One region of the Cupriavidus sp. 05L310 genome, then DNA from elsewhere that is predicted to be linked to it. Evidence: predicted binding sites of a transcription regulator. Region 1 holds the regulator's gene; each other region holds the start of a gene.

Region 1 (5,192 bases):
GAGCCAACTCGCGAATTGCGTCAGGAGGGGCAGCGCATCCATTCGAGTTTGCCCATCGAATGGCTGGATGACGAACTGCCATACCTAGTGGGTATGCGATCCAGGCAAGAGCAGTTCGATCTGATTTGCTTTTGAGATGGCTGATTTTTACTGTGAACCTGTCGCACGATGCTTTGCCAGGCGCCTTACTGCGGTACTCAACGGACCTGCGGTGGCTGACGATCCCCCCGCTATCGGTCGGCCCAGGTGTAGCCGTGATAGTCAGGAGACGCGCCTGTTAAGCGTTGGCAATCGCCCGGCGATAATGTTCAGCGGAGTCCAAAATCGCTTGGTCAAGGTTCGCTTGTGCAATCGCCATCGTGTGAGATGCTCCTGGCGCTGAGCATCTAGGCACCTCGTAGAACTTTGATTCCGCACTCTCATTCGCTCGATGAGGCTCATGCCTGGCGCTTCTGGCTATGCGCGCTGGTTTGCCGTCATGCTAGGATTTTGCCAGGCTCTGGGAGATAGCCATGGTTCAAAAGCTGTTCCACGAATTGCCCGTGAATGAACGCGGCGACTTTGAATCCGCCTGCGCGCGGCATGGATTTGTTCGAGAAGACTTCGAGGTGAGCGAGGAAGAGGGCATTTCGCGAGGCAGCGGGGCGAGTCATATCCCCCGGAAAATCACTGTCGCCCGAGTGGGCGGAGACGTCCAAGTCTATCCCGCAGCTACCGGCATTTCGTGGACAGTCGCATTTGAACGAGATCTGGAGCGCGGCGAATTTGGATTCCCTCTTGCGGACTAGCTAAGGGATGGGAGAGGTCGCTGCGTGGAAGAAACGGGGGAGGGGTATGCTGAAGCAGGCTAGATCGAGCCGGTGGTGCTGACACCGGCGGTTGCAAGTATTCCCACCGTGGGAGGATGGCGGGAATGGAACCCGGCTTTGGGATGCACAAATGAAAACAGCGCCTTGGTTAAGGCGCTGTTTTGCAGGGCAAATTCTTGGGGTGGCTGATGGGACTCGAACCCACGACGACAGGAATCACAATCCTGGACTCTACCAACTGAGCTACAGCCACCGTAGAGGTTGCTCAGCTGGCTGCTGAGCAACGAAGAACAAGATCATACAATACCAAAAGGCGGATGGCTAGCACTCTGCACAAATTTTTTCTCTGCGCTGCCTTATGCGATTTCAGCCGGTTAGGTCGGTTACCGCGACGCGCGCAAGTGAGTGCTGCCGTAACCCACCTATGAAAGCTTGGCCGACTCCTCCAGCTCAAGCATGCGGCAGATGGCTGCCATGCTGCCCACCATGGTGCGTCGTTGCGCACCCTGGTAGATACGCACGCCTTTGGATTGGCGGAATGGTACGGGCTTGACGGGGCGGCGGGCGGAGAGGCGGTTGGCTGGCAGCATGGCTACACCTGGTGACTTGCAACAACAGTTAGCGGTGCCCGACTAGCGGGCGGCGTTGGCACAATCGGGCGTCGGCGTGATACGGGCTTGCCCGCCTCAGCCGCACTCGTCAGAAGCCGCTGGGTCGGATCAAGCCGACGGCGATACCTTCCAGAGAGAATTCTTCGCGGCCGGGGCGCACGATGATGCTGGGGAAATCGGGATTCTCGGCAATGAGTTCGATCGAGTCGCCGCGGCGGTTGAGGCGTTTGACGGTGACGTCGTCTCCCAGTCGCGCAACGACGATCTTGCCGTTCGGGGCCTCGCTGGCACGCTTGACCGCAAGCAGATCGCCATCGAGGATGCCGGCGTCCCGCATGCTCAGGCCACGTACCCGGAGCAGGTAGTCAGGTTGCACGTCGAACACCGAAGCGTCGACCTGGTATTGGCGATCGATGTGTTCTGCGGCAAGGATCGGGCTACCGGCCGCGACGCGCCCGACCAGGGGCAGCGTCAGTTGCATCACGCCGGCCATTGGCAGCGAGAATTGGTCTGGTAGTTCTGAGTCGCTGCGCGAAACCTTGAGCCGGATGCCGCGCGAGGCGCCGGGGGTGAGTTCGATTACGCCCTTGCGGGCCAGAGCCCTCAGGTGTTCCTCGGCAGCATTGGGCGATGAGAAGCCGAACTTGGCGGCGATCTCGGCGCGTGTGGGCGGAAAGCCCGTGTGCTGGAGGCTGCTGCGAATCAGATCGAAAATCTGCTGCTGTCGCGGTGTCAGGGTCGCCATGGTCGCCGTGTTGGAAAGCACTGTATGTTTAAACAGTATGCTGTGATTTTATACAGTATCGAGTGAAGTGCAAGCGGAATTTTGGGAGTTTGCGCATCGACAGGTGCGTCAGGCGAGGCTCGCCGCGCCGTGCGGCGTGAGCCTGGGCGTTACAATTCGCGGCACTTGCAGCCTAATTTTTCGCTCGCTGCTTAACCTTTCTGGCTTTCGATCTCTATCTCGCCATGTCCCTCCTGCCTCGTGTCGTCGTGCTTGCTACCGGTGGCACCATTGCCGGTTCTTCATCCAGTGCTGCCAGCAGCGCGAAGTACCAGGCGGCCACGGTGCCTGTGACGGCGCTGCTTGATGCTGTGCCGGCGCTCGGTGCCGTGGCCCGCGTCGAGGCGGAGCAGGTGGCGCAGGTGGATAGCAAGGACATGTCGTTCGTCCTCTGGGCCCGGTTGGTTGAACGCGTTGCGTTCTGGTCTGCGCAGGCCGATGTGGCGGGCATTGTGATTACCCATGGCACCGATACGCTGGAGGAGACGGCAATGCTGCTGCATCTGGCATGGGTGGGCACGGTGCCGGTGGTGCTGACGGCGGCGATGCGGCCTTCGACCTCCCTGTCGGCCGATGGTCCCTTGAACCTGCTGGACGCGGTACGGGTGGCTGCCAGCGCCGGGGCGGCGGGCAAGGGCGTGCTACTGGTGATTAATCAGGAAATCCATGCCGGGCGGGATGTGGTGAAGGGACATACGTCAGCGGTCAACGCTTTTGTGTCGCCGCTGGCTGGCCCGATCGGGTTCGTGCAGGACGACCTCGTGCGATTTGTCCGTGCGCCCCGGCTGTTGCCGGACCGGGCCTGGGCCGTGCCGTGCAAGTGGCCGCAGGTGGAGATTATTGCTAGTTACGCGGAGCCCGGCCGGTTGGTGGTGGATGCTTTGGCGCAGGCAGGTGTGGCGGGGCTGGTCGTGGCGGCCGCAGGCAACGGGTCGGTTCACCAGTCGCTGGTCGATGCGCTGGTGGACGCGGCCGGGGCGGGAGTGGCCGTGGTGCGTAGCTCGCGCACCGGGGCAGGGCATGTGGCAATGCCGGCACCTCCACGACCGGCTTCAGGTGCCTTCGTTTCTGCAGGCGATCTCAATCCATATAAGGCGCGCGTGCTCCTGATGCTGGCCCTGGCGACAACGCCCGGACTGGCTGCGGATCCCGCTGCGTTGCAGGCGCTCTTCGCCGAAAACTAAGGCGGCTTGCTCCAAAAGGCAAAAGCACGCTATACTTTAAGGCTATCCAACCTTGCTGCACCGGACATGGCGCCCGGGCGGCTTATCCAAAAGGAGCGTCAATGCGTCATTACGAAATCGTATTTATCGTCCATCCGGACCAGAGCGAACAAGTTCCGGCCATGATCGAGCGTTACAAGACGCTGGTCACGTCGCAGGAAGGCCAGATCCACCGTGTGGAAGACTGGGGCCGCCGTCAGATGGCCTACATGATCCAGAAGCTGGCCAAGGCTCACTACGTTTGCCTGAACATCGAATGCGGCAAGGAAACCCTGGCTGAACTCGAACACGCGTTCAAGTTCAACGACGCGGTGCTGCGCCACCTCATCGTTCAGACCAAGAAGGCCGAAACCGCACCGTCCCCGATGATGAAGGAAGTGCAGCGCGAAGAAGCCCGCAAGGCCGCGCAACAGACCAGCGAAGTCCAGGCCGCCTAAGTGCGGACTGTTGTGGTTGCCGTGGGCGTTGAACGCCGCGGCGGCAAGTGCGGGCATCGGTGCGGGAGAGTGCGTTGAACCAGCTAAGGCTCTGCGCAACGCTCGCGGAACGCGATGCCTTGCGTTACACCCCGGCCGGGGTCCCCGTTGTCAACTGCATCTTGCAGTACGCGGGCGAGACGGTCGAGGCGCAAACGCCCAGGCAGGTGGAATTCGCCATCGCCGCCATGGGAATCGGTCAGATCGGCCAGCGGCTTGAGCGGACTCCGCTCGGCGCGATGCTCGACTGCGAAGGATTCCTGGCCCGCAAGCACCGCAACAGCAAGGCTCTCGTCTTTCACATCACTGGATGTAAAGCATTCGAAAAGGATTGAATCATGGCATTCGTCAAACGTGACAACAAGAACAAGAAGCGCTTCCAGCAGCAAAACCCGCTGTTCAAGCGCAAGCGCTTCTGCCGCTTCACCGTGGCTGGCGTGGAACAGATCGACTACAAGGATCTGGACACCCTGAAGGATTTCATCGGCGACAACGGCAAGATTACCCCCGCCCGCCTGACCGGCACCAAGGCGCACTATCAGCGTCAGCTCGATACGGCTATCAAGCGCGCGCGTTTCCTCGCGCTGATGCCTTACACCGACCTGCACAAGAACTGATCGGCCCTAGGTCCGTTAAGGAGAAAACACGATGCAAATTATTCTGCTTGAGAAAGTCATCAATCTGGGCAACCTGGGTGACATCGTTCGCGTGAAGGACGGCTATGCCCGTAACTTCCTGATCCCGAACAAGAAGGCCCGCCGTGCTACCCAGACCGCTATCAGCGAGTTCGAAGTCAAGCGCGCTGAACTGGAAAAGGCAGCTGCCGAGAAGCTGGCCGCGGCCCAGGGCGAAGGCGAAAAGCTGAACGGCCTGACCGTGCAAATCACCCAGAAGTCGGGTGTGGACGGCCGCCTGTTCGGTTCCGTCACCAACGCCGACATCGCCGAAGCGCTGGCTGGTCAAGGCTTCAAGGTTGAGAAGGCGCAAGTGCGCCTGCCGAATGGCCCGCTGAAGATCGTCGGCGACCATCCGGTCAGCGTTTCGCTGCATACCGACGTGCTGGTCGACGTGACGGTTTCCGTCCTGGGCGAACACGTCTAAGCACTGATCTCGCTACCGGTCCCGCTTGCCTGTTGGGCTGGCAGGGCCGGTTGCCGGTATCGGGCTTGACCAAACAAAAAGGCAGGAGCGTTTTGCTCCTGCCTTTTTGTTTGGCCGCTACCCTCGTTTGCATCATTGCCACAGGGCTGGTTGTCCCGCCGTCACTTGGCCGGACGCGGTAACAACCG
Region 2 (5,192 bases), on a different contig from region 1:
GCCGGCACGCCGCGGGCGCTACTTCACCGCTGCAACGCGCCGCTTCCGCCCTGTCGCCTCGCCTTTAGTCGAGCAGGGCGACCTGCACGTCACGCGGACCCTCATACGCATCGCGGCCGTGCCATACCTGCAGGTTATCCAGGATCATCACGTCGCCGTCGCGCCATTGCCAGCGAAGGGTCGCCTTGTCGCAAATCGCGTTGATATGGTCGACCTCCGCCGGTTCGAGGCGCTGCTCCTTGCCCAGGAACATCCCGGTCGGATACTTCTGGTTCTTGCGAATGTCGGTGCTCAGGACCAGGGTCGCGGTGTGCGACCTGTGCAGCCCCGAGCGATAGAGCTTCTTTCCGGTCACTGGATGGCACATGAACGGCTCGAGCGTCGTGAAGACAGTCAGCGAGCCGTCGTCATGCCACAGCGGTTCGAGGCCGCGGGCGGCGCACAGCGCCTCTACCTCCGCCGGGTCTTCGGTATTGAAAGCATGGTTCCAGCCGTGCCGGTCCATGTCGGCATACGACTTCTCGACAGCCGCGGACTTCGGGCCGTAACTCAGCGCGGAGCGGATGCCGAGTTCAGTGATCTTGGCAACCAGTTCCGGTGCCATGTCGTACGCAAAGTTGCGCGCATCGGCGATGGTAGTCGCACCGCCCACGGGAGCCGTGACTCGCGAGAAGAAGGCGATACGCTTCGGATAATGGCGCCGGTATGCCATTTCCGAATGCACGCCAAGCCCGGCGCTGGCTTCCAGCCTTGTGGCCTCCATGACTTTGCCGCTGATTTGCGTGCGCGGGGCGCGTCCGCCCACATAGCCGTCCTCAAATGGCGGATATTGATTGACGATGTCAGCAAAATCATCGGTTTCCGGCGTCGGGAAGCCTCGCAGCACAATGCCGCCATGCTTTGTGATGAGCTGTTCCAGGACCGGCTTCACGCGCCGCGTCCAGGCGCGAAATTGGGCACGGTCCAGCAACTCGCCTCCCTTCGGCTCGATGAACAGCGGCGGCCGTCCGGTTTGGAGCTCATGGCATTGCACGTCCTTGCCAAGCGCATCGATGAGGTGCGGATCGAGGGGTTCCGAATTCGTATTCATAGCAGTCTCCAAGTTGTCTGAGTCGGTGAAGCCTGTCGCATCGGGGGTCAACTCTATCCGCCGCAAGGTCTGGCAGTGATTCCCCGGTTGGGTTAAGCGATTCCATTCAGGCATACTTCGCGGAGACTTCAATACAGGCCGGAGGTGCCATGCGAATCGACGACCTGCGGGTGTTCCTGCTTGTGGCGCAACACGGAAGCCTGCACCGGGCGACGGAACACATTGGGGTGACGCAATCGGCCTTGTCGAAGGCGTTGGCACGGCTTGAGGCCGATGCGGGGATGCGCCTGTTCGAGCGCACGGCTCGCGGCGTCACGCTCACGCCGGTTGGACAGACGCTGCTGGAGCGGGCAAGAAACGTGGTGCTGGCAGCCAACGATCTCCAGGGGGAAGTGGAGGCACAGGCCGCGGCGCGCGCAGGAAAAATCAGGCTTGCGGCGACGCCCTACCTCTTTTCCTGGTTGCTGTCCCCCGTGGTCGCACGCTTCCTTGCCAGGCGGCCGCTGGCGACTTTTTCCATTGAGACGCGGCTGACGCAGGGAGCCATACTATCCCTGCAGTCGGGGGATGCGGACCTCGCTTGTGGCGGGATGACCGCCAATGTGCCGCGCGATGTCAGCCACATTCCGTTACGGCCGCTGAGGTTGCAAGTGGTCGCTCGGTCAGGCCATCCCAGACTCGGCGCTTTCAAGACCCTGGCGGACCTGGCGCAAGAGCGCTGGGCGCTGCCGCAGGCGTCGTCCAGCTTGTACCAGGTGCTGGCAGATGAGTTTGCCAACAATGGCTTGCCTGCGCCGCTCGTTGCCGTGGAATGGACTGGATCCGGCATTTCCATTGCCGAACTCCTTCGGGATACCGATCTGCTCGGCCTTGTACCGCAGCGCACGCTTATGCAACCCGAAGGCCGGGATCTCAGCGTGATCGGCGAGCCGGACATGTTGCGGCAGCCGGAAATCGCCATGTTCTGGCGCGCCGATGGCTATCTCTCTCCGCTTTGCATTGAATTCCGCGATGAGCTGGTTGCCTTTTGCAAGGAAGACGACGCAACTGGCGGCAGGGTTGAGCACGCGCTCCGGCTTTGACCGCGCCGGACTGCCGCGGCAGCGGTGGCTTCATGTACGGCGAAATGACCTTCCACTTGCCATCGCGGATCTGTGAAAGCGGCCTTCAGCGTAAGTCAGCGGGCGACCGTGGCACGGAGCAAGGGGGAGCGCTTTTAATGATGAAGAGGACGCCGCAATGCGTAGGCCGCCGATTTCTATGCGTCGTGGGCAGCTCAGGTGTCAGCCATCAGCGAATCACGGACTTCGCGCATGGCCGTCAAATAGGCCTCCTGGTTCTTTCTCATGCGCTCCGCGGGCCCGGCCAGGGAAATGCCGACCGGCTGGCCGCCCAACCATCCGGACACCGCCAGCCCGTGGACGCCCTCGCTGCCTTCTTCCCGCGCCTCGTATCGGCCAAGGTCGCGGCCGTGCGCCACTTGCGCCATCAGTTCGTCAACGTCAACCACTGTGTGCTCGGTGAAAGGACGAAGCTTGCTCTTGCCAAGTATTGCGCGGGCTTCGTCTTCCGGCAGGAGTCCCAGCAGCGCCTTGCCCAGTGCGGAGGCGTGCAAGGCCGCCCGTGAGCCGACCTCGATGATATAGCGCAACGGCATCCGGCTCGGCTGCACGGCAACGACCTTGACAGCGGTGGTATCGAGTACACCGAAGAAGACGGTCTCATTGGTTTTTGCGCCCACTTGCTCGACGGCTTCCTGCGCTAGTGTCGTCAGGGGATCGTTTTCGGAGATCTGGCGCGCGGTTTCCAACAGACGGGCGGTCGGGTAGAAGCGCCGCGTGCGGGATGTGCGCATCAGGTAGCCGAGCGAATGCAGCGTATGCAATAGGTCAAGGGAACTGCTCTCGGCAACCGAAAGCAGACGAGCCACATCGGAATTTGACAGCTCGCGTTTTTCCCTGGCAAACAATTCAAAAACTGCCATGGTGCGGCTGGCTGCGGGGATCAGGGTGGGCATGCTGGTTTCAAGAAGTGCTGGCTGGAGATACAGTGGCGAGTAGCACTATACGATATTTCGTAGTATAGGGGAGCAGCCAAAGGCGGGGTGTTGCGGAGCTGTGAGCGAATGCCACGGCCATCGCTTCCCCAATCGCCGTCGCACAGCGTTTAACCGAACCATGGCGAACGCTAACTATTGTCAGTTTCCACATTGTCGACCCCGGCTTTGCCTCCTTGCGCGCTTCCGTGATACTGTACAAACATACAGTAATCAGAAATTTCCACCCGGTCCCCAAGCCGGGGCGCAAGCATCACATGACCACCCATCTCTCCCCAGCCTCGCCCGACGTGTCGGGCATTGCGCCGTTGGCGCAAGCGCCCGCCGCCGACCGGCAGGGTGCGCTGGACGCACTGGAACGACGCTATCCCGGCCTGTGGCGGGCGGGGCAGCTCGGCCATCTGGGCCGCGCGGGCAGCGTGCCGGCCTTGCCCACCGGCCATGCGGCGCTCTCGGCCGAGTTGCCAGGCGGCGGCTGGCCGATGGGGGCGCTGACGGAACTGCTGCTGGCCGACGCCGGCGTGGGCGAGTTGCGCCTGCTGCGCCCGGCGTTGCTGGCGCTGGCGGCGGCACAGCGCCGGGTGGCGCTGGTGGGGCCGCCGTACCTGCCCAATGCGATGTGCCTGGCCGAATGGGGTTTGCCGGCAAGCCAGCTGTTCTGGGTGCGTCCGCCCGCTGGCGCGGGCCGGGCCGCGGCCCAGGCGGATGTGCTGTGGGCGGCGGAGCAGGTGCTGCGCAGCCAGGCTTTTGGCGGGGTGATGGTGTGGCTGCCAACGGCGCGTCCCGAGGCGCTGCGGCGCCTGCAGGTGCTGGCGCAGGCGGGCGACGCGGTGGTCTGGGCGTGCCGCCCGGCCGGCGTGCTGCACGAGTCGTCGCCGGCGGTGCTGCGGCTGCTGTTGTCTCCGGCACCCGGCAATGTCTTGTCGATCACTTTTCACAAGCGGCGCGGCCCGGTGCGCGATGCGCCGCTGGTGCTGCCGCTGGGCGAGATGATGGCGGTGCCGGCCAGGACCGCTTCGCCGTCCGCGCCGCCGCCGGTCCCTTTCAATTTCCCGGTTTCCCAAGCCGTTGCGGGAGAGCAAGCCCATGTCGTACTGGATCGCGGTGCATCTGCCGCGCCTGTCGCTGGACGCGTTGCAGCCGAACTGGCCTGAGCCCGCCGCGCTCCCGGCTTCCTCCGGCCTGCTGCACCACCGGGTGCCGGTGGCGGTGATGGAGCGCGAGCGGGTGGTGCTGGCCAACGGGCCGGCGGTGGCACTGGGGGTGCAGGCCGGGATGCGGCGTGGCGGCGTGCAGGCCTTGTCGGCGCAGGTGGTGCAACTGGAGCGCGAGCCGGCCGCCGAGGCGCAGCTGATGACGGCGCTGGCGCTGGCGCTGCTGCACTTCACACCGCATGTGACGGGCCATCCCGATCCCGATGCGGCTACCGTGATGATCGATGCCGGCGCCAGCCTGCGGCTGTTCGGCGGCCATCTGGCGCTGTGCCGCGCGGTGTATGCGCGGGTGCGCCGGCTAGGTGTGTTTCCGCAGCTTGGCTGCGGGCCCACGGCCTTCGGGGCGGCGTGGCTGGCGGCGCAGCCGCTGCGGCGGGACCGCCGTGGCGCGATGGTGCGGCCGGCGCGGCGCGCGGTGCGGGCTGCTCGCATGGCGCGGCTGCTGGACCGGCTGCCGGTGGCCATGCTGCAAGGCGTGGCCGACGACGGCTGGCTCGACGGCATCGGCTGCCGGACCGTGGGCGAGGTGCGGGGCCTGCCGCGTGCCGGCCTGCGGCGCCGGCTGGGGCCGGATCTGCTGGCGCGGCTGGACCAGGCCTATGGCGAGGTGCCGGTGCGCTTTACCTGGTTCAGCGCGCCGGCAGCCTTCGCGCAGCGCATGGAGCTGCCGGGCCGTACCGAGTCCGTGCAGGGCGTGATGGCGGGCGCGCAGCGCCTGCTGCTGGCGCTGGCCGGCTGGCTGGCGGTACAGCAGGCGGGCGTGACGCGGCTGGTGCTGCGGCTCGAACACGAGCGCTACCGGCTCGGCACCGAGACCCCGTCTACGCCGGTG
Region 3 (5,192 bases), on a different contig from region 1:
CGGGGTTCTGATACCGCTTCAAGTTAACGCCGATAATTTACCCAAAGGTAAATATAAAGACAAGTCTTCTTGGTAACCATCATGACTTGCCGGCCGCGAGTCCAGGTCCTCGATCCACGGAAGCCGCCAAGGTGCCGACGCGCCCGTGGCTTGCCGCGTCAGTGTCGCGCGACCCCGCCGAACCATCGCGCCGAGAAGGGAGCGAAAGGTCCTCTTGCTCCGTAAATTACCTTTTAGTCACTAAATTTACAGTACCAGAAGAAAATTTACCTTGAGGTAATGCGCGGGTTTAATGAGTGATGGACATCCAAGATACGCGCGAACAACGCCTGGCCCAAGTGCTGGAGAAACAGTTCGGAGGCTCGATCGCACGCCTCGCGGACCGCGTCGACCGCGAACCCTCATATTTCTCCCGAGTTTTTTCGTCGGAAGGCAAGGCCGGAAAGAAGCGCATCGGCGAACGGCTTGCCCGCGACATCGAGGCCAAGCTCGGCTTGCCTCGGCTGTGGCTGGACGGCAGCATGGAGGATGCTGTCGCTCCCTCGAATGACGAGATCCTCCCGCCTGGCGTGGCCATTCGGGTGGCTCGCTTGGTCAAGGACTTGCGCAACGAGGATATCGACCGCCTGCTGACGGCCATTGAGTTGCTGATGCAGGTCGAGGGCGTGCGCTCGGTGCGCAAATATGGCAAGGGCACAAAACAGGCGCAGGTACTGACGACCGGAAAGCGCACGGCAACTGGCTCCGCGAGCGGGGCGGTACACGAGTCCGGCACGCGTGTCGCCGGGAAGCAGCGAGGCAGGAAGAAGCCGGCAGACTGACGCAGCCGGGGTCGGCGACGCGGCATCGGCAGCCTGGGCAGGACCGGCTGCCGCCGTGCCTGCACGTTAGTGTCCGGCCGGGTCAGAGTTGAAAATGCCGTCGATTGGGTGGCAGTGTCAGCAATTCAATTGTCGCGAATTCCCGCAGTTCCGCCTCTGTGCGCTTGCACTCAGTCACGTTGGTGACAAATCCGTGCCATGGCGTGCTGCCGTCCTACAGGCGCCGAGGGCCTGCATCGCCTTCCGGTGCGACCCGTGCCCGCACTATCAGACGGCCTGATTATCGGCTGCGACCGTTATTCGTCTTCGCCGAAAGGCAACTCTCCCTGGACCGGCGCCGACGCATACTCCAACTCGCCGGCTGGCGTCAGCGCGCTCACCCGTACGCCCAGTAGCCGTATCTTCCGGTTCAGCGGAACGCGTCTGACGCATTCGGTGGCGGCGCGCCGCAACAAGGTGGCGTCGGCGGTCGGGACCGGCATGCTGAGGTCGCGGGTGACGGTGTGGAAGTCGTCATAGCGCAGCTTGACGCCGATGGTGCGGCCGACGTAGCCCTTGCCGCGCAGGTCTTCGGCAAGGCGCTGGCACAGACCGGTAAAAACTTCGCCGAGAGCCTGGCGATCGTGGCGCGGATGCAGGTCGCGCTCGAACGTGGTTTCGCGGCTCATCGACTTTGGCTCCGAGCTGATGACCACGGGGCGTTCGTCATGACCTTGCGCGATCTCGGCGAGCCACGCGGAATAGCTGCGGCCAAAATGGGTCTGCAGTAGTCCGAGGTCCGCGCTGGCGAGGTCGCCAACGGTGGCGATGCCGAGCACGGCGAGTTTCTCCGTGGCTTTCGGGCCGATGCCGTTGACCTTGCGCACCGGCAGCGGCCAGATGCGCAGCGGGATGTCTTCCGGCGTCAGGAGGGTAAGCCCATCGGGCTTGTCCAGCTCGGATCCGATCTTGGCGAGGAGCTTGTTGGGCGCGATGCAGATGGAGCAGCTTAGCCCCGTGGCCTCGCGAACCGCTTGCTTGATGCGGCTGCCGATATCGGCGGGCTCGCCTGGCACATCGCTCAGGTCGATGTAGATTTCGTCGATGCCCCGGTCTTCGACCTGGCTCGTGAACGTGGCGACGGCCGCCTTGAAGAGCCGGGAGTAGTGCCGGTACGAATCGAAATCGGTGGGCAGCAGAATGGCATCAGGCGCGAGCTGGGCTGCCTTCATCATGCCCATGGCGGAAAAAACGCCGAGCGCGCGCGCTTCGTAAGTCGAGGTGGTGACGACGCCCCGTCCCGCATAGTCGCGCAGGCGCGCAAAGCGCCGGCTTCCGTCTTCAAGCGTCTCGGGCACCGCATTCCGTCCGCCGCCGATCACCACGGGCATGCCACGCAGTTCCGGATACCGCAACAGCTCGACGGACGCATAGAAAGCGTCCATATCCAGGTGGGCGATGCGGCGGGGGGCAAATGACATGGCGTCAGCGAACGGGGTTGACGACGCGCCCCGGCCGCGAGAAAGGACTCGGGGGCGGGCCGCCTCGGTTACTGTATGCATATACAGTATATCGAATTCTACAAGAAGAATCCCCGCGGCGCCCCGGTGGGCCTGCCAGCGATGCACGTAGGTCGTCGTCAGCACGATGCCCGCGGCGGGCAAGTGCGAAGTGTTATTGCTATTGCGCAGCAACTGGCGATCGATGCGCAAGCAGGCGCATGATTGAAAATGCAACGCATTATCATTTAAGTGGGTAATGTTCGTCGATGCCGACATGAACCGGCCGGAAGAGAAGACGGTTCACGTCGCATGACAACGGGTTTTCCCGCCGCCTTGCCGGCAAGCTGAAAATGCCAGCGCGGAGCGCGGGCGAAAGCCCGCCGCTCATCGGTGCCGGTCGCTCAACGCAGCAGGAACGCGATATCGTCCACGCTGATTTGCGCGACGGCCACGCCCCGGCGTTGCTGGAACAGGATGTGCTGGAGAACCCGGCGGCGTTGCCTGGCAAAGACAGCCAGGTCGATGGGGATGCCGGCGCGAGCATAGTGCTCGACCAGCAGCTTGTAGGCACGATGCCGCATCTGCAGGGCTTCGCCCTCCGCCCGTAGCTGGCTCGTGTCCTGCGGCACGATGCTTTCGGTCTGACGCAACGCCTCCATGGCGTGGGCGTGCATGTCGCGGTAACGATCGAGTTCGGCTTGCGTTGTGCGCAGCCGTTCGCGTAGGGCGCGGACCTTGCGCTGCAGCTTCAGCGTCATGCCTACGCCATGCTCGACCAGCGCCACGGTCTCAAGCGCATGGCTGGCGGCGGCAATCGTGTTTTTCCAGATCCCTCCGTCCGTCGCCTCGGTTTCCGCTGCCCACCCGTTGCTGATTCCGCTAAATATCTTCATATGACCCCTTGACCCTTGTACAGATTTCCGGCGGCCGGCTTTTTGGTAGCCGGTCCTGTCCGGGTGCACGGCGGCCGGGCCGCGTTGGCGCGCCTGCCGTGTCGAATCGACATCGTTGTACTGGCGCATGCGCTGGCTGGCATGCCTCGCGCCGATGAGCCGATGACCTGGGAATGCTACGGTCTCGCCGTTCGCGGGCCAAGTAGAAGATGCTTAGATCTGGTATTCCCGATGCATATGTCGCTCAATGTACGGGCGCGAGAATGTCTCGCCAAAGCCGCGTCACCGGGCAGCCCGCGCGATGCGCGGCCAGCGATAAAGCGCCCCTTTCCAGACTTGCCGGGGGGCGCGTCCCCGAATCCTGGCGAAATAGCGCAACCGGGCCCTCGATACCGTACGGATGCCCGCGATTCGGACTAGGATGCATGCATGGCACTCAATTTCCCCAATCCCAGCCGGAGTTACGACCCTTCCAGGCATTGCGTATGTTTTTGGGGCTATGACAACTCGCGTGAAATCGCCTTCGAGGTGGACCGCGCGGTACTCTCTACCCTCAGCCCTGAATTGCGCCCGGACGAGCCTGCCGTGCTCGATGCATTCGACCGCCACCGCGATCACATCCTGGAACTCGCGCGCGGGCTCTATTCCCGCAGCCGGCAGAACCGGTATCAGATTTCCTGAACGCTGTTCAGTCCGGGCAAACGCAGTTCGCTCAGGCTGACGCCTCCGGAGATCCTGCCGCAATCCGCGGCGGCAGCGGTGCGGGCTCGGCGGCCAGCTTTTCCGCGGCGTAGGGGCGCAGGAAGCTGCGCGCCAGTTCCGTATTCCTGCAAGTCAGCCAATCATCCCACTCCGTGCCCGGGACGATCACGATCATCCGTTTTTCCTTGCCCGGCGCATGGAAGCGTTGCATCAACGGGTGGTGCTCCGAATTGATGGTCAGCATGGTGAAGCTGAAGACGTCCTGGCCGCCTTCGCCAGGCCATGCGCGCCAGAGGCCGGCGATTGCCATGGGCTCGCCATCCTTGAGCCAGATCCGCCAGCGTACCGCCTTGCCGGTTGCGTAGTCGGGCTCATAGAAGCACTGCGCTGGTATCAGGCATAGCTGACCCTGTTTCCACGCCGCCGAGAACGTCCGTTTTTCACCCACCGACTCCGAGCGCGCGTTCGTGGTGTCGAACCTCGCGACGCCGGGCGGAATGCGCTTCCTGGGGACCATCCCGAAGGTGCCGGCCAGGCATTGCCGCTGGCCGTCGTGGTCCGCCACGAGCAGTGGCGCGACGTAGTCAGGCCATGTTTCGGGGGGCCATTCCCGCACCGGACAAGTGAGGCCGAAGACATCGCGTAAAACGGCCGCCTGCACGGGCGCGTAGTTGACGCACATGGCTTGTCTCCATGCCGATGCTGCATGTGAAAGGGAATATCCAGTATGGCGGACGGGCGGGAAGGACCAAAGTGATTCTTGTCCTACCGGCGGGGTGCCTGCTGTAATCGCTTGTCGTGTCACGGCGCCGCGTTGGCGCCGGTTCCATCCCCGCCCAAGATCAGGCGCGCTGAACCGACCCCATCCTGATTGCCATTGATGACCGATACATCTCCGTTCTTCATCCTCACCGGCGGCCCCGGCGCCGGCAAAACCACCTTGATCGCCGAACTGGCGCGCCGGGGATACGCTACCTCGGACGAGGTCGGGCGCGAGATTATCCAGGAGCAAACGCTGGTGAACGGCCCCGGCCTGCCGTGGGTGGATCCGCGCTTGTTCGCCGAGTTGATGCTGTCGCGCGAGATGCGCAACCACCGGGCGCATGCGGGCCGGGTCGAACCGGTGTTTTTCGATCGCGGCGTGCCGGATGTGGCCGGCTACCTGAGCCTGTCGGGTTTGCCGGTGCCGCCGCATATCGACGCCGCCGCGCGATTGCTTCGCTATCACCGCTGCGTCTTCATCCTGCCGCCCTGGGAGGATATTTACAGCCGGGATGCGGAACGCCGGCAATCGC
Region 4 (5,192 bases), on a different contig from region 1:
CACGGCCGCGGCGAGGGCCGCCCGCGTGCGGCCGTACTTGCGGTACAGATACTGGATGACTTCCTCGCGCCGCTGGTGCTCGAAGTCGACATCGATATCGGGGGGCTCGGCGCGCTCTTTCGAGATGAAGCGCTCGAACAGCAGGTTGCCGCGCGCCGGATCCACCTCGGTGACGCCGAGGCAGTAGCAAACGGCAGAGTTGGCGGCGGACCCTCGGCCCTGGCACAAGATGCGGTTTGAGCGGGCGAAGTTGACTATGTCGTATACGGTGAGGAAGTACCGTTCGTACTGCAGGTCGCGGATCAGCGCCAGTTCGTGCTCGATCTGCGCTTGCACGGCATGCGGGATCCCCTGCGGAAATCGTCGGTGCGCGCCGATGTAGGTCTCGCTGCGCAGGTAGTCTGCCGGGGAGATGCCATCCGGCACCACTTCTTCGGGGTATTCGTAGCGCAACTCATCCAACGAAAATTGGCAGAGATTGGCGATGTGCAGCGATTCGGTCAGCAGCCGGTGCGGGTAGACATTGGCCAAGCGTAGGCGCGAGCGCAGGTGCTGTTCTGCGTTGGGGGTCAGCTGGTACCCGCAATCGGGCACGGCCTTGCCCAGGCGGATGGCGCTCAGCACGTCATGGAGCGGCTTGCGTGAGCGTACGTGCATCTGCACGTGTCCGGTGGCTACAACGCGCAGGTGATTGGCCGCGGCCGCTTCCATGACGCCCGCCCGATGGATGTCGTCCATGGCGCGGTACAACAGGGTCAGGCTCATCCACGCGCGACCCGGGAAGGTGGCCGTGATCCATGCGGCTTGGGTGTCCAGCCGCTCCGCCGGCGTGCAGTACTCCGGCGTGAAGATGATCGTGCAGTCGGGCAGGCCTCGCAGGTGCGCGTAGTCACCTTCCGGGGCATCCAGATCCCGGCGGGTAAGCAGGTAGGCGCCCTTTGCCGTACGGATACGGGCCAGCGTGATCAGCTCGCAGAGGTTGCCGTAGCCCTCGCGATTGCGGGCGAGGGCGACAAAGGAGACACAGGGGCTGCCGTCCGCATTGACCAGGCGAAACGATGCGCCGACTAGCAGCTTGAGCCCGTGCTTCTTGGCTTCCGCATGTGCCCGGACGATGCCGGCCAACGAACATTCGTCGGTGATGGCGAGCGCGCTGTAGCCCAGTTGCACGGCGCGCTCGACCAGCTCTTCCGCACGGGAGGCGCCTTCCAGGAAAGAGAAATTCGAGAGGCAGTGAAGCTCGGCATAGTCGGGCAAGCCGCCGCCGGTGCGCAGGGATTCCATGCCGCCACCTTCACCCGAACAGCCCGTGCAGGTACCACGTGGCCTCATCGCCGTCCCGGCTGCCCATGCGTTCCTGATAGACCCAGTAATGGGCGTGATCGCGGCCCTCGGCCACGTAATAGTCGCGCGTCACGAGCTCGCCGCTCCACCAGCCGGCCTCGATACGCTCCGGGGGAGAGACCATGCGCAGGGGCGAGCCATAGAACGGGCGGTGGTCGCGGATCAGCAAGGCAATCGGCTTGTCCAGCAGCCAGGTCGGGCGGGGCAGGGCGGGCGCCGCCGCGCTAGGCCGGGGTTTCCCGACGGCCGGCACCCAGGTGTTGGCTACCTCCGGCCGGTAGTCCGCACGCAACTCCGGCCGCAGGATGTTGTAGGCGCCAAGCCGTGCCGCGAGCAGCTCCATCACCCGGGCGTGGTCCTCGGGCGTGCCGCCGGGCTCAGGAAACAGCGATTCGCTCGGCGGCGCCTTGGCCTGCACGTCGGTGACGGACAGGCGCACCGCGATCATGGGGGCATCGACCTGCAGCTGCGCCAGCCGCTCTCGCAGCAAGCGCATCAGGTGATCCTCGCTCCAGCTGGGCTCTGCCAGCGCGATCTCGATGACGGTTGGCGCCAGCGCCTCGCGGCCGCGCTCGTGTTTGAGTTCCACCAGGACTTTGGTGACCGCCAAGTGGTGCGCGGCCAGCCAGCCCAGCATCTGCACGATGAGCCCGCGGCTGTAGAGCAGGGTGGCCTCCGCATGCTCGATGCGATCGGGGAGGTCGACCTGCGCGGAGAAGGTTGGCGGGGCCTGTAGCCATTCGAAGATCTCTGGCGCCTGGCCCAGGGCGCGATCCATCGTCTCGTTCAGTTCGCGGCCGCACCGACGCTGCAGCCCGGCCCGTGGCAGCCGGCGAATATCGCCAAGGCAACGACACCCCAGTCCATCCAGCCATTCCAGGAATGGCCGTGCGGCGGGCAGGGTGCCGACGGCGAGGGCGCCCAGCCGGCGTTCCAATGCCTCGATCTTGAGTGTGCTTCCACCGCCGGCGTGGGCCAACAGCCAAGCGCCTTGGGCCGTCGGCGCACAGCCGCAGGCCGCGCTGAACCCCAGCGCAGCGACCGAGGCGCGCATGCGGTGGCGCAACTGGCGGATGCCGCCGAACAGCCGCAGGCTGGCCGACACGTCGACCAGCACGGACGCTTCCTCGGCATGCACCACGTTGGGCGCGAACTGCAGGAGCGCCATGGCCACACGCTGCAGAGCGTCGGCTTCCTTCTCCGGGGCCCGATCGTATAGCAGGGTCTGCGGCGCGATGGTCAGCACACCGCCGCGGCGCATCTGCGGGCGGACGCCAGCCTCCGCCGCCAGGCGTGAGCCGAGGTGGACGCGTTCCTTGTCCAACACCGCCACAGCCAACTCAGTGGACCAATTCGGCCGGAAGACTTCGAGTGGCAGGGACGAGAGGTGCAGGCAGATCCAGAGGCGCAACATGACGGTGAAGCAGGATCGGCGACGGTTCCAGCAGGACGCGCACGGGCAGGTCCTGCTGCGGGCCGCGCCGCTTGATGAAGGAGAGATCGACGCCGCCGGCGGCGGGCGCAACCCCGATGCGCAGGGGCGCTGGCGACGCGTCGCGTGCACAGGCCAGGGGCCGCATGAGGAAAAACAGCGCCTCGCCACTCTGCGCGGCCAGGTGCAGGCGGCGCAGCGCGTCATTGCGGATATGGGTCTGCCAAAGCAGAACCGCGCCGCAAGTGCCGGCGCGCAGCAACTGCTCGGTGGCCCAAAGGGCATCGGCCGTACGCTGGCTGCGAATCCACAGCAGACGTTCGGGCGGCACGCCCCAACTGGCCAATGCGAGCGCCTGGGGCGTTTGCGGCGGTTGAATCAGGGCGATAGGCCGCTTACAGACCTCCGCCAGTGCGGGGCGCAGCAGGCGAAGCTCTCCCACACCCGGCTGGCGCACCAGAAGTTCGACCAGCGACGCCGTTGGCCAACCGCCACCCGGCAACTCGGCCGTCAGCACCGGATAGCCGGTGGCGACGGTGCGACCGTTCGCCCGGGCCAACTGGGCGGCTAACCAAAGGGCAGGATGGATGGATTCTGGATTGGGCGTCGGCATGGCGATTGGTTGAGTCCATGCAACCCAGTTTACTGTATATATATACAGTGGTCACGGATTTCTTCTCCCGAGCTTGAAAGTGCCTTAAGGGCCGCGTATTGAGCGGGCACCGTCGAGGTTTTACTCGGGGGCGTCTCCGAAGACCCGGATGGCTAGGTCGTGCTCGAATTTGGTTGACCAAGAATCACGAGACCCTGCCGCGTACTGCATCAATACGCCTGTCTCTGGCCTCAGCACGCTGACCAGGCGTTCCTGTTCCCCGGTCATGTCGCAGACGCTAAAGTCGGCGGCGATGAACCCGTGCCGACGACAGGCGTTGGTAAAGGCTTCGCGCTCCGCGGCAGGAAACGCATCTAGGGTTGCCATGGCAAATCCTCCAATCGACTAGCCAGCTAGCTTGCGGATGGCCGCACCAATTTGTTGCACCTTTCTAGTATCGGCGTACTCCGCCCACGGATCGACGTAGCCGGCGGCTTCCACGCGCTGCAGGGCGGTCTGGATCGTCCAATGATCGCCCGCTGTCAGTGCCTCCAGTTCCTCCCAGGATGCCGGCATCGAAACCCCGAGACCCGGCCGTGCGCGTGCAGAGAATGCGGACACCGTCGTCGCCCCTTGGCCGTTGCGCAGGTAGTCGATGTAGATCTTCCCAATCCGATTGCGCGGCCCGCTCTTAGAAACGAAGCGCTGCGGAATGGTCTGGGCGATATGAAGAACGACATCTTGTGAGAACTTCTTCACCGTGATCCACGGAAGTTTGGGCGCCATGGGCACAACGACATGCAGGCCTTTGCCACCACTGGTCTTGAGAAAGCTCACCAGGCCAAGCTCATCCAGCATAGACTTCGTCAGCATGGCGGCGTCAAGCATGTGCCGCCATGGCACGCCATCACCGGGGTCCAGGTCGAAGATGACGCGATCCGGCTTGTCGATGGCACGCTTGGTCGCATTCCATGTATGGAACTCGATCACGTTCAGTTGCGCTGCGGCGACAATGGCCGTCTGGCTGGCGATCTCCAGGAGTGGCGGATGCCCAGCCCATAGGCTGGCATTGAGGACGTTGATCCCCGGGATCTTGATAGTCTCGGCGTGCTTCTGAAAGAACAGCTGGCCGTCGATGCCCGTTGGCCCGCGTACCAAGGCCACAGGGCGCCCGCGGAGGTGAGGCAGCAGGTGCGGCGCGATGGCTTCGTAGAAACCGACCAGGTCACCTTTCGTCATTCCGGTCGACGGGTCAATCACACGTTCCGCGTTGGATACCTTGACCGAGCGCGCTGGCCGAGGCCGGGGCTGTTCCACATCGACCGGCTGCTCTCTTGTCACGTTGCCGGCTGTCTTGTCGGCGCGCAAGGCATGAAAGACAGGATGCCGGATTCGGCCTTCTTTGGTCCACTCGGCAAACGAGATCTCGGCCACCAGCTTCGGCTTGACCCATCGGGCGGCTAAGCGCGGTGGTGGCTTTCCAAAGGGGCAGACTGGCCCTTCCAGTTCGGTCAGCATGGCGAGCAACTTGGTCAACATGGGCGAATCCAGACCGCTGCCAACGCTGCCCGCGTAGTGCAGTTTCCCGGTTTGATCGTGCACGCCAAGCAGTAGCGCGCCGAGGCCTAGTCGGCTTCCCTTCGGGGCCGTGAATCCGCAGATGACGAATTCTTGCCGCTGTTTGCATTTGAGCTTGATCCAGCTGGGCGCCCGGGCGGAGACATACGGCGCGTCGACGCGCTTGCCAATCAGGCCCTCCAAGCCCATCTGGCACGCCGCGGCAAGAAGGTCGTCAGGCGTGCCCTCAAAGTCCGCGCTGTACCT

Evidence for each region. The regulator LexA, encoded in region 1, represses DNA repair genes until DNA is damaged. The targets are predictions, from matches to a motif close to ACTGTATNNNNATACAGT.
Region 2: the regulator LexA is predicted to act here: its motif matches at 3,340-3,357, upstream of imuA (translesion DNA synthesis-associated protein ImuA).
Region 3: the regulator LexA is predicted to act here: its motif matches at 2,352-2,369, upstream of dinB (DNA polymerase IV).
Region 4: the regulator LexA is predicted to act here: its motif matches at 3,421-3,438, upstream of imuA (translesion DNA synthesis-associated protein ImuA).

The regions. Positions count from the first base shown of each region.
Region 1 covers NZ_JBFTOX010000067.1:49,107-54,298, reverse strand. The annotation lists gene AC1DS6_RS35565 (hypothetical protein) at 513-788, shown strand; tRNA gene AC1DS6_RS35560 (tRNA-His) at 987-1,062, opposite strand; gene AC1DS6_RS35555 (hypothetical protein) at 1,232-1,399, opposite strand; gene lexA (transcriptional repressor LexA) at 1,509-2,165, opposite strand; gene AC1DS6_RS35545 (asparaginase) at 2,390-3,388, shown strand; gene rpsF (30S ribosomal protein S6) at 3,490-3,864, shown strand; gene priB (primosomal replication protein N) at 3,939-4,238, shown strand; gene rpsR (30S ribosomal protein S18) at 4,242-4,520, shown strand; gene rplI (50S ribosomal protein L9) at 4,552-5,004, shown strand.
Region 2 covers NZ_JBFTOX010000072.1:7,723-12,914, reverse strand. The annotation lists gene AC1DS6_RS36600 (TauD/TfdA family dioxygenase) at 65-1,090, opposite strand; gene AC1DS6_RS36595 (LysR family transcriptional regulator) at 1,240-2,172, shown strand; gene AC1DS6_RS36590 (IclR family transcriptional regulator) at 2,367-3,107, opposite strand; gene imuA (translesion DNA synthesis-associated protein ImuA) at 3,404-4,300, shown strand; gene AC1DS6_RS36580 (Y-family DNA polymerase) at 4,233-5,192, shown strand, end outside.
Region 3 covers NZ_JBFTOX010000032.1:55,073-60,264, reverse strand. The annotation lists gene AC1DS6_RS22945 (hypothetical protein) at 300-821, shown strand; gene dinB (DNA polymerase IV) at 1,118-2,281, opposite strand; gene AC1DS6_RS22935 (hypothetical protein) at 2,704-3,324, opposite strand; gene AC1DS6_RS22930 (DUF1488 family protein) at 3,625-3,876, shown strand; gene AC1DS6_RS22925 (SOS response-associated peptidase) at 3,908-4,579, opposite strand; gene AC1DS6_RS22920 (AAA family ATPase) at 4,778-5,192, shown strand, end outside.
Region 4 covers NZ_JBFTOX010000051.1:6,783-11,974, reverse strand. The annotation lists gene AC1DS6_RS30495 (error-prone DNA polymerase) at 1-1,284, opposite strand, end outside; gene AC1DS6_RS30490 (Y-family DNA polymerase) at 1,295-2,758, opposite strand; gene imuA (translesion DNA synthesis-associated protein ImuA) at 2,685-3,389, opposite strand; gene AC1DS6_RS30480 (hypothetical protein) at 3,510-3,755, opposite strand; gene ligD (DNA ligase D) at 3,774-5,192, opposite strand, start outside.